One region of the Pseudomonas sp. NPDC087185 genome, then DNA from elsewhere that is predicted to be linked to it. Evidence: riboswitches for the same ligand, from Rfam matches in the RefSeq annotation. Region 1 holds a riboswitch; each other region holds the start of a gene.
The links. A riboswitch is a leader RNA that binds a small molecule or an ion and turns the genes downstream of it on or off. The one in region 1 is predicted to bind cobalamin.

Region 2: linked by a shared signal. The riboswitch ahead of cobO (cob(I)yrinic acid a,c-diamide adenosyltransferase) and the one ahead of ACIPIJ_RS14055 (TonB-dependent receptor) in region 1 are both predicted to bind cobalamin.
Region 3: linked by a shared signal. The riboswitch ahead of cobW (cobalamin biosynthesis protein CobW) and the one ahead of ACIPIJ_RS14055 (TonB-dependent receptor) in region 1 are both predicted to bind cobalamin.

The regions. Positions count from the first base shown of each region.
Region 1 covers NZ_JBIUZK010000003.1:815,919-820,316, reverse strand. Annotated here, with positions in the region: gene ACIPIJ_RS14060 (DUF1624 domain-containing protein) at 1-212, opposite strand, end outside; gene ACIPIJ_RS14055 (TonB-dependent receptor) at 411-2,537, opposite strand; cobalamin riboswitch at 2,648-2,854, opposite strand; gene ACIPIJ_RS14050 (ABC transporter ATP-binding protein) at 2,901-4,049, opposite strand; gene ACIPIJ_RS14045 (ABC transporter permease) at 4,069-4,398, opposite strand, start outside.
Region 2 covers NZ_JBIUZK010000008.1:221,215-225,612, reverse strand. Annotated here, with positions in the region: gene ACIPIJ_RS24885 (LysR family transcriptional regulator) at 1-14, opposite strand, end outside; gene ACIPIJ_RS24880 (tartrate dehydrogenase) at 139-1,197, shown strand; cobalamin riboswitch at 1,282-1,503, shown strand; gene cobO (cob(I)yrinic acid a,c-diamide adenosyltransferase) at 1,624-2,235, shown strand; gene ACIPIJ_RS24870 (cobyrinate a,c-diamide synthase) at 2,232-3,527, shown strand; gene bluB (5,6-dimethylbenzimidazole synthase) at 3,524-4,174, shown strand; gene cbiB (adenosylcobinamide-phosphate synthase CbiB) at 4,171-4,398, shown strand, end outside.
Region 3 covers NZ_JBIUZK010000003.1:389,749-394,146, reverse strand. Annotated here, with positions in the region: gene ACIPIJ_RS12085 (cobalamin biosynthesis protein) at 1-110, opposite strand, end outside; gene ACIPIJ_RS12080 (CbtA family protein) at 110-820, opposite strand; gene ACIPIJ_RS12075 (CbtB-domain containing protein) at 830-1,015, opposite strand; cobalamin riboswitch at 1,114-1,338, opposite strand; cobalamin riboswitch at 1,739-1,947, shown strand; gene cobW (cobalamin biosynthesis protein CobW) at 2,047-3,114, shown strand; gene cobN (cobaltochelatase subunit CobN) at 3,118-4,398, shown strand, end outside.

The sequences.
Region 1 (4,398 bases):
AACACCGGGGCGCACAGGTGGGCCAGGGTGCGGCTGGCGAACAGCGTCGGGTCGGTGGCGTCGATGGTCATCGGGTCGCTGACCTGGCGGTGCAGGAAGAACGTCTCGCGAACGTGATCGAGCAGCATGAACAGGATCACCAGGCCGCGCAGGGCATCGATGCTCTGCAGGCGCTGGGTGAGCAGGGTGGGGGTGGCGGCGGCGCTTGTCATGGAAGAGGGTCGCAGGCAGGAATGAATGTCAAATGAAACGTTATCTTATAACTATTTAATGAAGGCCTGGTAGTGGTTTTTTGGGTGTTCATACCGGCCTGTTCGCGGGACCAGCCGGCGCCCACAGGTTCCACACATTTCTGCAGTCACTGTGGGGGCGGGCTTTTTGCGCGAACAGGCCGGACCTGCTGACTCAAATCAGAAGCTGTAATCCACGGTGGCAAAATACGAGCGCGGCACGCCCATGATCCATTGCGTGCCACTGAAGGCCGAAGCCACGTATTCTCGGTCGAACAGGTTGTTCACCTGCAACCCCAGCCGCACGTCCGGCAGCACCTGCCAGCCAATGTTGGCATCGACCACGGTGTATCCCGGCGCACTCTGGGTATTGGCGGTATTGGCATAGCGCTCATCCACAAAGCGCGCGCCAATGCCGGCGTCCACTTGCTGGCCGAAGCCTTTGCTCAACCACAGGTTGGCCGTGCGCCGGGGCACGTTGGCCGGGCGGTTGCCGCTGCGGTCGTGCGCCACGCCGGCGACCATTTCGTCGAAGTCGTCATACCGGGCGCGCACCACCGAGGCATTGGCCGCGACCTGCCACTGTCGCGGCAAGGCCAGCGCCAGGGTCGCCTCCAGGCCATCTGAGGTCTGCTGCCCGGCCTGCTGCTTTTCGTGGGTCAGCGGGTCGTCCACCAGCAGCTTGTTCTTGACGATGTGGAAGGCGGCCAGCGTCCACTCCCCGCGCCCGTCCCAGAAGCGCTGTTTGACGCCCAGTTCAGTCTGCTTGGACTCGGTCAGGTCGTAGTTCATCTGCGCCGGGCTGAGGCTGATCAGGTTGTTCACCCCGTCCTCGCTGGTGGAGTACTGGCCGTACAGCGACAGGTTGTCGGTGGCGGCGAACACCAGCCCGGCGCGCCAGTTGCCGCCTTGCAGGCTGCGGTCGCTGCGGGTGCCGTCGGTGAGGTTGTCGCGGTCGATGTGGTGCTGGTCGCGGCGCACGCCGGTCACCAGCGACAGGCGCTCGGTCAGTTGCAGGCGGTTCTCGGCGAACAGGGCGAAGGTGTGGGTGCTGGAGAGGGTTTGCGGGCGCGTCGGCGAATCGCTGTGGAAGTACCCAGGTGTCGGCTGCCACGGGTCGATGTAGTCGCCGCCGACATCGTTGTACGGTGTGTTGCTGTCGACGTTGAAGCGCACCTTGTTGTACTCGGCGCCGAGCACGGTCTTGCTGGCCAGGCCCAACAGCGAGTGGTCGAAGGTGAAGGTCTGGCGGTCGCCGATCTGCTCCTGGTTGTGCTTGATTTCCAGGTAGCTCTGGCGCAGCAGCTGCTCACGGTCGGCGTCCCAGCTGTAGTCTTCGGCATTGCGCCAGTGGCGGCGGCTCTTGATGTAATAGAGCTGGTTGCTGGTACTGAGCTGGTCGTTGATCGTCCAGTCGGTGGTAAAGCGGGTCCATTCGTCGTGGTAGCGTTGCACGTCGTTCTGGATGTTGTAGTTCTTCTTGCGCAGGCTGCTGCGGTAGTGGCCGTCGATCAGCGGCGTGCCGTAGTCGTTGGCAGGCTGGGCATCGCCGCGCTCATGGGCCAGGGTGAAGCTCAGGTCGTGCGTGGCGTCAAAACGCAGCGCGGCGCTGAGGCTCAGGCTGCGCGAGTCGGTGCGGTCGACCCAGCCGTTGCCCGCCTGCTGGTTGAGGGTGAGGCGGTAGCTCAGCCGCTCGCTGAGGCTGCCGCCGCTGTCCAGGCCCAGCTGCTGGCGGTCCCAGGAGCCATAGCCCAAACGCACGTGGTTGCGCAGGTCACCGCTGAAGGGCTTTTTCGGGATCACGTTGACCACAGCGCCCGTGGCCCCTTCGCCATACAGCACCGAAGCCGGGCCCCGGAGCACGTCGATGCGCTCGACCATCCACGGGTCGACCGGGAAGGTCTGGGTGCCGGCACCGGTATACAGGCGTGTGCCGTCGAACAGCGTCATCACCGAACCGTGCCCGGTAAAGCCACGGGCCGAGAGCCCCGTGCCGCCGTCGCCTGGGCTACCGATGAAGGTGATGCCCGGCGAGCGGGTCACGGCGTCCTGCACGGTGAGGTTGTTGCGCTGCTGAATGAGTTCGGCGGTAATGCTGCTGGTGCTGGCCGGCGTTTCCAGGGCGCTGAGGTTCAGCCGTGAGCCGGCCTGGGTCGGCGTGGCCAGGTCGACCGTCTGTTCATCGCGGGTGTCGGTGATGGCCGTGGAAGGCAGCGCCAGGACGGGGCTGCCATGGTCATCGGCCAGGGCTGGCAGGGCGACGGCCAGGCAGGCCGCCAGAGGGGGAAGCTTGAAGAAACGGGACATGTCTTTCCACTGACTGCAGGAATGAATGGATCCCGGTGGAAAACACGCAAAGGCACAACCACGCACGCAGGCGCGCACGCGGATACCGGCCTGCGCCCGCCCACCGCGGGTTGCCAAGTGAAGCTTCAGGCCGGTCTCCGGGCTTGCGAGGGTCATGAGGCCTTCACCTTCCCATGCAGGTGCACAGTGGTGTGTCGAAGGCATCGCTCGCTTACCGTTGCGGGGGCAGCGCCGGACTGGTCGTGGAACACGACGCACCGGCTTCCCGTTTCACCCTGCGCACGGCGGCGCAGGACACCTGAAACTGGCGCGCATCTGACCATTGGTCGGAGCGCGCGTCAATCGTTTACCTGTGGCTGGCGGCTAGTGCGCGCCGGCCGATTTGCTCAGGTCGCTTTGCGCCCACTCGGTGTAGATGCAGGCATCGGCCACCGCCCAGCGCACCTTCACGGTATCGCCCGGTTGCATCGGCATGCCCGCAGCCGACAACGCTTTCACGGTCAGTTCAGTACCGCCTGGGGTCATGACGTGGCAGGTCTGGCTTTCGCCGAGGAACAGCACTTCGCCGACCTTGGCAATGACCTCGTTCCAGCCTGTGGGCAACGGTTCGCGCGCCGCCTGTTCGGTGGTCAGCGCCAAGGCCTTTTCCGGGCGCACCATGATCAGTGCATCCTGACCGGCAGCCAGGCCAGGCGTCAGGCGGATGGCGACCGGCTGGCCCTCGAAGCTGCCCGCGCCTTGGCTGCTGGCCTTGATATGCAGGAAGTTCGAGTTGCCCAGGAACGAGGCCACGAACGCATTCGGCGGGTTCTGGTACAGGTCATAGCCGGTGCCCAGGCCGACGATCTTGCCGTGGCTGAAGATGGCGATGCGCTGGGACAGGCGCATGGCTTCTTCCTGGTCGTGGGTCACGTAGACGATGGTGATGCCCAGGCGCCGATGCAGCTGGCGCAGTTCGTCCTGCAGGTCTTCGCGCAGTTTTTTGTCCAGCGCGCCGAGCGGCTCATCCATCAGCAGGATGCGCGGTTCGTACACCAGCGCGCGGGCAATGGCCACGCGCTGCTGCTGGCCGCCGGACATCTGCGAGGGCTTGCGGTGGGCGAACGGCTCCAACTGCACCAGCTTGAGCATGGCGTCGACACGCTTGTTGGTCTCGGCGGCGCTGAGCTTGCGGATGGCCAGCGGGAAGGCGATGTTGTCGCGCACGTTCAGGTGCGGGAACAGCGAGTAGCGCTGGAACACCATGCCGATGTCACGCTTGTGCGGCGGGACGTTCACCAGCGACTGGCCCTCGACCAGGATCTCGCCGCTGCTTGGCGTTTCAAAGCCGGCCAGCATCGACAGCGTGGTGGACTTGCCCGAGCCGCTGGAACCGAGGAAGGTGAGGAACTCGCCGTCCTGGATCTCCAGGTCGAGGTTGTCCACCGCGGTGAAGTCGCCGTAATGCTTGTTCAGGCCGCGCAGGCTGACCAGTGTCTGGTTGTGCGCGTTGTCTTTGATCACTGCACTCATTGTTGTTCTCTCCGCGCACTCAGGCGTTGACTTCGGTGCGCCGGCGCAAGGCGGCGGCAATAACCATGACCAACAGCGACAGGCCGATCAGCAGCGTCGAGGCGACGGCGATCACCGGGCTCAGGTCTTGGCGCAGGGTGGTCCACATTTTTACGGGCAAGGTCTGCAGGTCGGGGCTGGCCATCATCACGCTCAGCACCACCTCATCCCACGACACCAGGAAGGCGAACAGGCCGCCGGCGATCATGCCTGGACGAATGGCCGGGAAGGTCACCTTGAAGATCGCCTGCAGGCGCGAGGCACCGCAGATCACCGCAGCATCTTCGATCGACTGGTCGAACAGCTTCAG
Region 2 (4,398 bases), on a different contig from region 1:
TGTGTCGGATTCATCATTAACCCATGGTTACTTAAGAGGTGATCCAGGGTTAACTGCTGCCCTGTGTTCACTACATATACTCGGCTCATCCCCGCCAGCACAAGTTCGGCGGGCCACAATAAGCAGGGGAGTCGAGGCATGAACAACTACAAGATCGCGGCAATTCCAGGTGATGGCATTGGCGTAGAAGTGATCGCCGCAGGTGTGGAGGTGCTGCAGGCACTGGCTGCCAAGCGCGGCAGCTTCGGCATCGATTTCGAGCATTTCGACTGGGGCTCGGAGCGTTACTTGCGCGAAGGCCAATACATCCCTGCCGGTGGCCTGGAGAAACTCAAGACCTTCGATGCCATCTTCTTTGGCGCGGTGGGCAGCCAGGAGGTGCCGGACCATGTGTCGCTGTGGGGCCTGCGCCTGCCGATCTGCCAGGGCTTCGATCAGTTCGCCAACGTGCGCCCGGCCCGTGTGCTGCCGGGGGTGACCAGCCCATTGGCCAAGGGTAAGGCGATCGACTGGGTGATCGTGCGCGAGAACTCCGAAGGCGAATATTCCGGCAGTGGCGGCCGTGTTCACCAGGGCTTGCCGATCGAAGTGGCCACCGAGGTTTCGACGTTCACCCGCGTCGGCGTCGAGCGCATCCATCGCTTTGCGTTCGACCTGGCCCGCACACGGCCGGCCAAGCACCTGACCCTGGTGACCAAGTCCAACGCCCAGCGCCATGGCATGGTGCTGTGGGACGAGGTATTCGAGGACGTGGCCAAGGACTACCCGGATGTACGCACCACCCGCGAACTGGTGGATGCGGTGACCACCACCATGGTACTCAAGCCCGAGCAGTTGGATGTGGTAGTGGCCACCAACCTGCATGCCGACATCTTGTCGGACCTGGCTGCCGCGTTGTCCGGCAGCCTGGGCATCGCGCCCACCGCCAACCTCAACCCCGGCCGCGACTTCCCGTCGATGTTCGAGCCGATCCACGGTTCGGCCTTCGACATCACCGGCAAGGGTGTGGCCAACCCCATTGCCACCTTCTGGACCGCGGTGATGATGCTCGAGCACCTGGGGGAGGAGGCTGCCGCTCGCGAACTGATGGCGGCGATCGAGGCGGTGACCGAGAGTGGCGTGCACACGCCTGACCTGGGGGGCAAGGCGACCACCCGTGAAGTGACCGATGCGGTGCTGGCGCTGATTCGTCGCTAAGCGTGATGGCCCATCGTCGGTACACCGACGATGGGCTCCGTGAAATCGCCCCCGTTCGATTGACGCTCCCCATTCAACCCTCTAACCTTCGCGCGTGTTTCAGGTGCCCTGCCAGCCTCGACTGGGCAGGGTGAAACTGGGAAGCCGGTGGGCGCCAGCATGGCGCGAGTCCGGCGCTGCCCCCGCAACGGTAGGTGAGTAAAAAGCCGCGCACGGCCACTGGATGCCCGCATCCGGGAAGGCGCGCAGGCCCGGGCCGACGCCCGCTCACAAGCCCGGAGACCGGCCTGTCACTGCCAACGGCATCACGGAGGGTGATGCGCGGTGCACCGTGGCGTCTGGCCATGGCTCCTGCGCGCTCTCCGCTTGCCTGTCTATCGACCTGTCGCCGCTGCTTCGCGTGGCGCCAGCCTGCGGAGTACCCCCATGAGCGAACCCACCGAACGCGACGAACGCCACCTGGCGCGCATGCAGCGCAAGAAGGCGGTCATCGACGAACGTATCGCCAATTCCCCCAACGAATGCGGCCTGCTGCTGGTGCTCACCGGCAACGGCAAGGGCAAGAGCAGCTCGGCATTCGGCATGCTCGCCCGCGCCTTGGGGCATGGCATGCAATGCGGCGTGGTGCAGTTCATCAAGGGCCGCAACAGCACCGGCGAAGAGCTGTTCTTCCGTCGCTTCCCCGAGCAGGTGCGTTACCACGTGATGGGCGAGGGCTTTACTTGGGAAACCCAGGACCGCCAGCGCGACATTGCCGCTGCCGAAGCGGCCTGGCACGTTTCGCGCCAGCTGCTGCAGGACCCGAGCGTGCAGTTCGTGGTGCTCGATGAGCTGAACATCGCCCTCAAGCACGGCTACCTCGACCTCGACCAGGTGCTTTCCGACATCCAGGCGCGGCCACCGATGCAGCATGTGATCGTCACTGGCCGCGCGGCCAAGCCCGAAATGATCGAGCTGGCCGACACCGTCACCGAGATGGGCATGCTCAAGCATGCGTTCCAGGCGGGCATCCGCGCGCAGAAGGGCGTCGAACTGTGAGCCACACGCGACATTGCCCGGCCGTATTGATCGCGGCCCCGGCGTCTGGCCAGGGCAAGACCACCGTGACTGCGGCCCTGGCCCGGCTGCACCGCAACCTCGGGCGCAAGGTCCGGGTGTTCAAGTGCGGGCCTGATTTTCTCGACCCGATGATCCTCGAGCGCGCCAGCGGTGCGCCGGTGTACCAGCTCGACCTGTGGATGATTGGTGCGGAGGAAAGCCGTCGACTGCTGTGGGACGCGGCAGGCGAGGCCGACCTGATCCTGATCGAAGGGGTCATGGGGCTGTTCGACGGCACGCCGTCGAGCGCCGACCTGGCGCGCCACTTCGGCGTGCCGGTGCTGGCAGTGATCGATGGCACGGCCATGGCCCAGACCTTCGGCGCCCTGGCCTTGGGCCTTGCGCGCTACCAGGCCGACCTGCCGTTTGCCGGCGTACTGGCCAACCGGGTCGGCAGCCTGCGCCATGCGCAACTGCTCGAAGGCAGTTTGACCGAAGGCTTGCGCTGGTATGGCGGCCTGTCGCGCGAGCGCGGCATCGAGCTGCCCAGCCGCCACCTGGGGCTGGTGCAGGCCAGCGAGCTGAATGACCTGGATGCTCGCCTGGACGCTGCCGCCGAAGCACTGGGCAGCAGCTGCGACGCCGCGCCGCCGCCGCCGGTGGCGTTCGCCGAGCCTGAGCCGCAGCCGAGCGCCGCGTCGCTGGCCGGTGTGCGCATCGGCGTGGCCAAGGACGAAGCGTTTGCCTTCACCTACGGCGCCAACCTCGACCTGCTGCGCAACCTGGGCGCACAACTGGCATTCTTCTCGCCGCTGCACGACCGTGAACTGCCGGCCGTCGATAGCCTGTACCTGCCGGGTGGCTACCCCGAGCTGCATCACCATGCGCTGGCCGCCAACGCGACGATGTGTGAGGCCATCCGTGCCCACCACGGCGCTGGCAAACCGCTGCTGGCCGAATGCGGCGGCATGCTTTATCTGCTCGATGCCCTGACCGACGTTGCCGGTGAACGAGCGGCGCTGGTCGGCCTGCTACCGGGCGAAGCGACCCTGCAAAAACGCCTGGCGGCCCTGGCCTTGCAAGCTGTGGAACTGCCGGAAGGTACTTTGCGCGGGCACACCTACCACCATTCGCTGACCAGCACCGAACTGGAACCGATCGCCCGTGGCCTGAGCCCCAACGGTGGGCGCGGCAACGAGGCGGTCTATCGCCTGGGCCGGCTCACCGCGTCCTACGTGCACTTCTATTTCCCGTCCAACCCAGAGGCGGCGGCGGCGCTGTTGCGACCATGAGCGAACACGCTTTCAGTGAGGCCGAGCGTGCCGCCGTCTACCGCGCCATCGGCGAGCGCCGTGACATGCGCCACTTTGCCGGCGGCACGGTCGCCCCTGACGTGCTCGGCCGCCTGCTCGGCGCCGCACATCAGGCACCCAGCGTGGGCCTGATGCAGCCGTGGCGCTTCATTCGCATCCGCCAGGGCGACCTGCGCGCGCGCATCCAGGCGCTGGTGGAACAAGAGCGGGTGCGCACGGCCGACGCCTTGGGTGAGCGCACCGACGAATTCATGAAGCTCAAGGTCGAAGGCATCAACGACTGCGCCGAATTGTGGGTAGCCGCCTTGATGGACAACCGCGAACCGCACATTTTCGGCCGCCGCACCCTGCCGGAAATGGACCTCGCCTCGCTGGCCTGCGCCATTCAGAACCTGTGGCTGGCGGCCCGTGCCGAAGGCTTGGGGATGGGCTGGGTCTCGTTGTTCGACCCACAGGCACTGGCCGAGCTGCTGGGTATGCCTGCCGGGGCCAAGCCGGTCGCTGTACTGTGCCTTGGCCCTGTTACCGAATTTTATCCGGCACCGATGCTGGTGCTGGAAAACTGGGCCGAAGAACGGCCCTTGAGCGACATGCTGTTCGAGAACCAATGGGGAGAGCGCCCATGAGCGTGGCCTTGCTGACCGTGGCCGGCGTGGCCCTGGATGCCTTGCTGGGCGAACCGCAGCGGCGCCACCCGCTGGTAGCTTTCGGCAACCTGGCGTCCAACCTGGAGCGGCGCCTGAATGCCGGTGGGCGAGGCTGGCGCAGCCATGGCGTGAGTGCCTGGTTCCTGGCCGTGGTGCCCTTGACCCTGGTGGCGCTGATCCTGTCCTGGCTGCCCTATATCGGC
Region 3 (4,398 bases), 430 kb from region 1:
CCATGCCGGTCCAGCGCCTGGCGCAGCAGCGCGTCGAGCACTTCCACCGGGCAGCCCCGGCGGCAACCGAAGCCGGCGTACAGCGCCAGCTGCAGCTTTTTGCTGGTCATCAAGCCTGGCTGGAACGGCGATACAGCCAGGCGCTGAGCAGGCCCAATGCCACCCAGAAGGCGGCGTTGGTTGCCCACGAAGCGACCTTGAACTGGGTTTCCAGGGCTTCGGGGGCCAGGCTTTGATGAACGTCGGGTTGCGGTGCACCGATCACGTGGGGCACCACCAGCAAAACCATGCCGAGTGCCTTGAACAGCCAGTGCCGCGCGAACACCACCAGGGCCAGGCCCACTGCAGTGGCAGCAGCGGTACCGATCCACCAGTTCTGGCGCTGGCCGAGGTCTGCGGCGGCGGTGCCCGGTAGCTCAGGCGGCAAGCCCAGGGTGGGCGCCAGGCAGAACACGGCGAACCCGGCCAGGCCCCACAGCGCACCAGTGGCGACGCGGTTGGGCTCACGCAGGCTGTACAGCGCGGCGAGGATTAGGGCGAAACCGACCGCTACCACCAGGTTGCCCCCGGTGGTCGACAGGATGCGCTGCCAGCCGTCTTCCGGCGACCAGGCCTCGTCGCTGTGCTCATGGCCGGCCGCATGTTCATGGGCAACAGCCGCTTCGCCGTCATGGTTGTGGTGCTCGGCGGCAGGGGCGGCCGACTCATAGGTTTCCGCCTGCAGGATCAGCGGGGCGACCCAGAAGCTCTGCAGCAGGGTCAGCAGCAGGGCTGCGAGCAGGCCGCTGAACCCGGCGGTGCGGGCAATACGCTTGATCATCGGGCGGTCTCAGTGGCAGGGGAAGGCGGCGCTGTGGCGGGTGTCGTGGGCGGCGTTGTGCACGGCCTCGATGTGCGAGAAGCCGGCGAAGTAGATCAGGCACAGGCCCAGCAGGCTGGCACCGGCGGCGATTACCACGCGCTGGCTGAGGGTGACGGGGGTGCTGATGCTGTGTTTGGCGCTGGTGATGGGCATGACGCATTCCTCTGCTTTGCTTTTATAGGGGCATAGGCGAGCGCGACAGCCCCGGGCTTGGATGGCCCAGGGGAATGCGACAGCGCCCGCCCACCGCGGGGTGTTCATGAACGTCAGGCCGGTCTCCGGGCTTGCGAGGAGGAGCAGGGCTCCTGGTAAAGCGTCACCTTCCCATGCCGTACTGCGTGGCACAGTGGTCTCGACGCTTCACTCGCTTACCGTTGCGGGGGCAGCACCGGAGTTGTCGGGCCCTTATCGGGGGCCTGCGACGCACCGGTTTCCCGTTTCACCCCCTTGGGGGCACCTGAACGCAGGGTGTAAGGAGAGCACGGGGCAATGTTTCCGTCAATCGCAGCGCGTGTTGCAGGTTTGCTCTTGCTCTTGCTTCTAAGTGCGCGGTAGTTCAGGCGATGCAGATTGCGACTTCAGGAGGCCGGAGCGCAGCGTAGGGGCCGGATGATGGGAGCGGGCCCACCCAAAAAGGCTGGCTCCTGTCATCCGGCCCCTGCGCTGCGCTTCGGGGTTCCCTCGCTCCGGCCTTGCTCCCGGGAGGACCGCGCTCGCAAGACCTGCGCTCGGCCTCCTGAAGTCGCATTCGGTGGCGCCTGAACTACCGCGCGCTTAAAAGCAAAAGCAAAAGCAAAAGCAAAAGCGAAAAGCAGTTTGCGTTGGGATTTGTGGGGGGTGGCTCGCGGCAACTGTTGACCATCCCCCACCCCCCGCGTAGCCTTGCCGCTTCGAGGTTCTTCGGCCAGGCCGAAGCTAAGACGGGAACGCGGTACAAGCCGCGGCTGCCCCCGCAACTGTAAGCACCGAAACGGATCGACACAGCCACTGCGCCTCGGCGCGGGAAGGCGTCATCCCGCCATCTCCGTTCGATCGGGGCCGGAACGGTGCAAGCCAGGAGACCTGCCTCGCAACGTTTTCGACTTTCAACCGGGCGGGGTGATCCGGTGGCGAACGAGCCCGGCCGGTCTGGCCCGCGGCTTTCGTCCCGCATGCCCGCGCCATCCTGCCAAGGGCAACGCGACATGAAAACACTGGCCAAGCTCCCCGTCACCATCGTCACCGGCTTCCTCGGCTCGGGCAAGACCACCTTGCTCCGGCACATGCTCGACAACGCCCAGGGCCGCCGCATCGCGGTAATCGTCAACGAGTTTGGCGAGCTCGGCATCGACGGCGAAATCCTCAAGCAGTGCAGCATCGGCTGCACCGAGGAAGAGGCCAGCGGCCGCGTCTACGAACTGGCGAACGGCTGCCTGTGCTGCACCGTGCAGGAAGAATTCTTCCCGGTGATGCGTGAGCTGGTGGCGCGCCGCGGCGACCTCGACCACATCCTCATCGAAACCAGCGGCCTGGCCCTGCCCAAGCCCCTGGTGCAAGCCTTCCAGTGGCCGGAAATCCGTAACGCCTGCACCGTCGACGCAGTGATCACCGTGGTCGACAGCCCGGCCGTGGCCGCCGGCACCTTCGCCGCCTACCCGGACCAGGTCGACGCCCAGCGCAAGCTCGACCCCAACTTGGACCACGAATCGCCGCTGCACGAACTGTTCGCCGACCAGTTGGCCAGTGCCGACCTGGTGGTGCTGAACAAAGCTGACCTGATCGACGCCGAAGGCTTGGCCAAGGTCCGCGCCGAAGTCGCCGAAGAATTGCCGCCTGCGGTCAAGGTGATCGAAGCCAGCAGCGGCCGCCTGCCGCTGGACGTGCTGCTGGGTGTGGGCGCGCAATCCGAAGCACACATCGATGGCCGCCGTACGCACCACGATTCGCACCATGACGGCGACGACCATGACGACCACGATCATGACGCCTTCGACTCCATTTCCATCGACCTGCCCGAAGCCGATGAAGCCCTGCTGCTCGACGCGCTGACTCAGCTGGTGGTGGAATTCGGCATCCTGCGCGCCAAGGGCTTCGCGGCGATTCCTGGCAAACCGATGCGCCTGCTGGTACAAGGCGTGGGCACCCGTTTTGACAAGCACTTCGACCGCGCCTGGCGCGCCGACGAGCCGCGCATCACCCGCCTGGTGCTGATTGGCCAGGACCTCGATGCCGCGCAATTGGAAGCGCGCCTGCGCCAAGCCCTGGGCGCCTGACCCATGCACCTGCTGCGGACCCAGCCCGGCGGCTTCGTGCCGGACGACAGCATTGCCGACCTCGGCCAGACGTCCGCCGAACTGGTGATCCTCTGCAGCGGCGACTCGCACCTGGCCTTGCTCGCCGAAACCGCCGAGCAACTGCCGGATGACTTCCCCAGCTTGCGCCTGGCCAACCCCATGCAGGTGCAGAACCACGCTTCGGTCGATTTGTATGTCGATGAGGTGTTGCGCCATGCCAAGGTCATTTTGGTGTCGTTGCACGGCGGCGTCGGCTATTGGCGGTATGGTGTCGAGCAGCTGGTCGAACTGTCCTCGCGCGGTGTCCAGCTGATACTGGTGCCGGGCGACGACCGCCCGGACCCGGAGCTGACCGGCCTTGGCACGGTCACTGGCGAGTCGGCCGAGCGCCTTTGGCACTACCTGCGCCAAGGCGGCAAGGCCAATGCCGTCAACCTGTTCAAGTGCCTGGCCAACCAGTGGCTGGGCTGTGATTACACCTGGGATGCGCCGCAGCCGTTGCCACGCACCTCGGTCTATCACCCGAGCAAACCGGCAGCGGTCCTTGAAGATTGGTACGGCCAGTGGCTCCCGGAGCACCCGGTGGCGCCGCTGCTGTTCTACCGCTCGCACCTGCAGGCCGCCAATACGGCCTTCATCGACGTATTCTGCGAACGCCTGCTGGCAGCCGGCCTCAACCCGCTGCCGATTGCCGTCGCCAGCCTCAAGGAAAGTGCCTGCCTGGAACAGGTGGAAGCCTGGCTGGACGAAGTCGGCGCCGACGTATTGATCAACACCACAGGCTTCGCCTTGTCCAGCCCGGAGCGCCCCAACCTGCGGCCGTTTCGACGTGATATCCCGGTGCTGCAGGCGATCTGCGCGCAGGACAACCAACCCGGCTGGGAAGCCAGCGAGCAGGGCCTTGGCGCCCGCGACCTGGCCATGCACATTGCCTTGCCTGAACTGGACGGGCGCATCATCACCCGCCCGGTGAGTTTCAAGGACATGGCCTGGCGCAGCGAGCGCAGCCAGTCAGACGTAGTCTGCTACCGCGCCCACCCCGAACGCATGGATTTCGTCGCCGAACTGGCAAGGCGCTGGGTGGAGCTGGCGCGACTGCCCAACGGGCAGAAGCGCGTGGCGCTGGTGCTGGCCAACTATCCGACCCGTGATGGGCGTATCGGCAACGGCGTCGGGCTGGACACGCCCGCAGCGGCCTTGAATATTCTCAAGGCCCTGCAAGCCGAAGGCTATCCGTTGGCCGAGCTGCCGGGCAGCGGCACG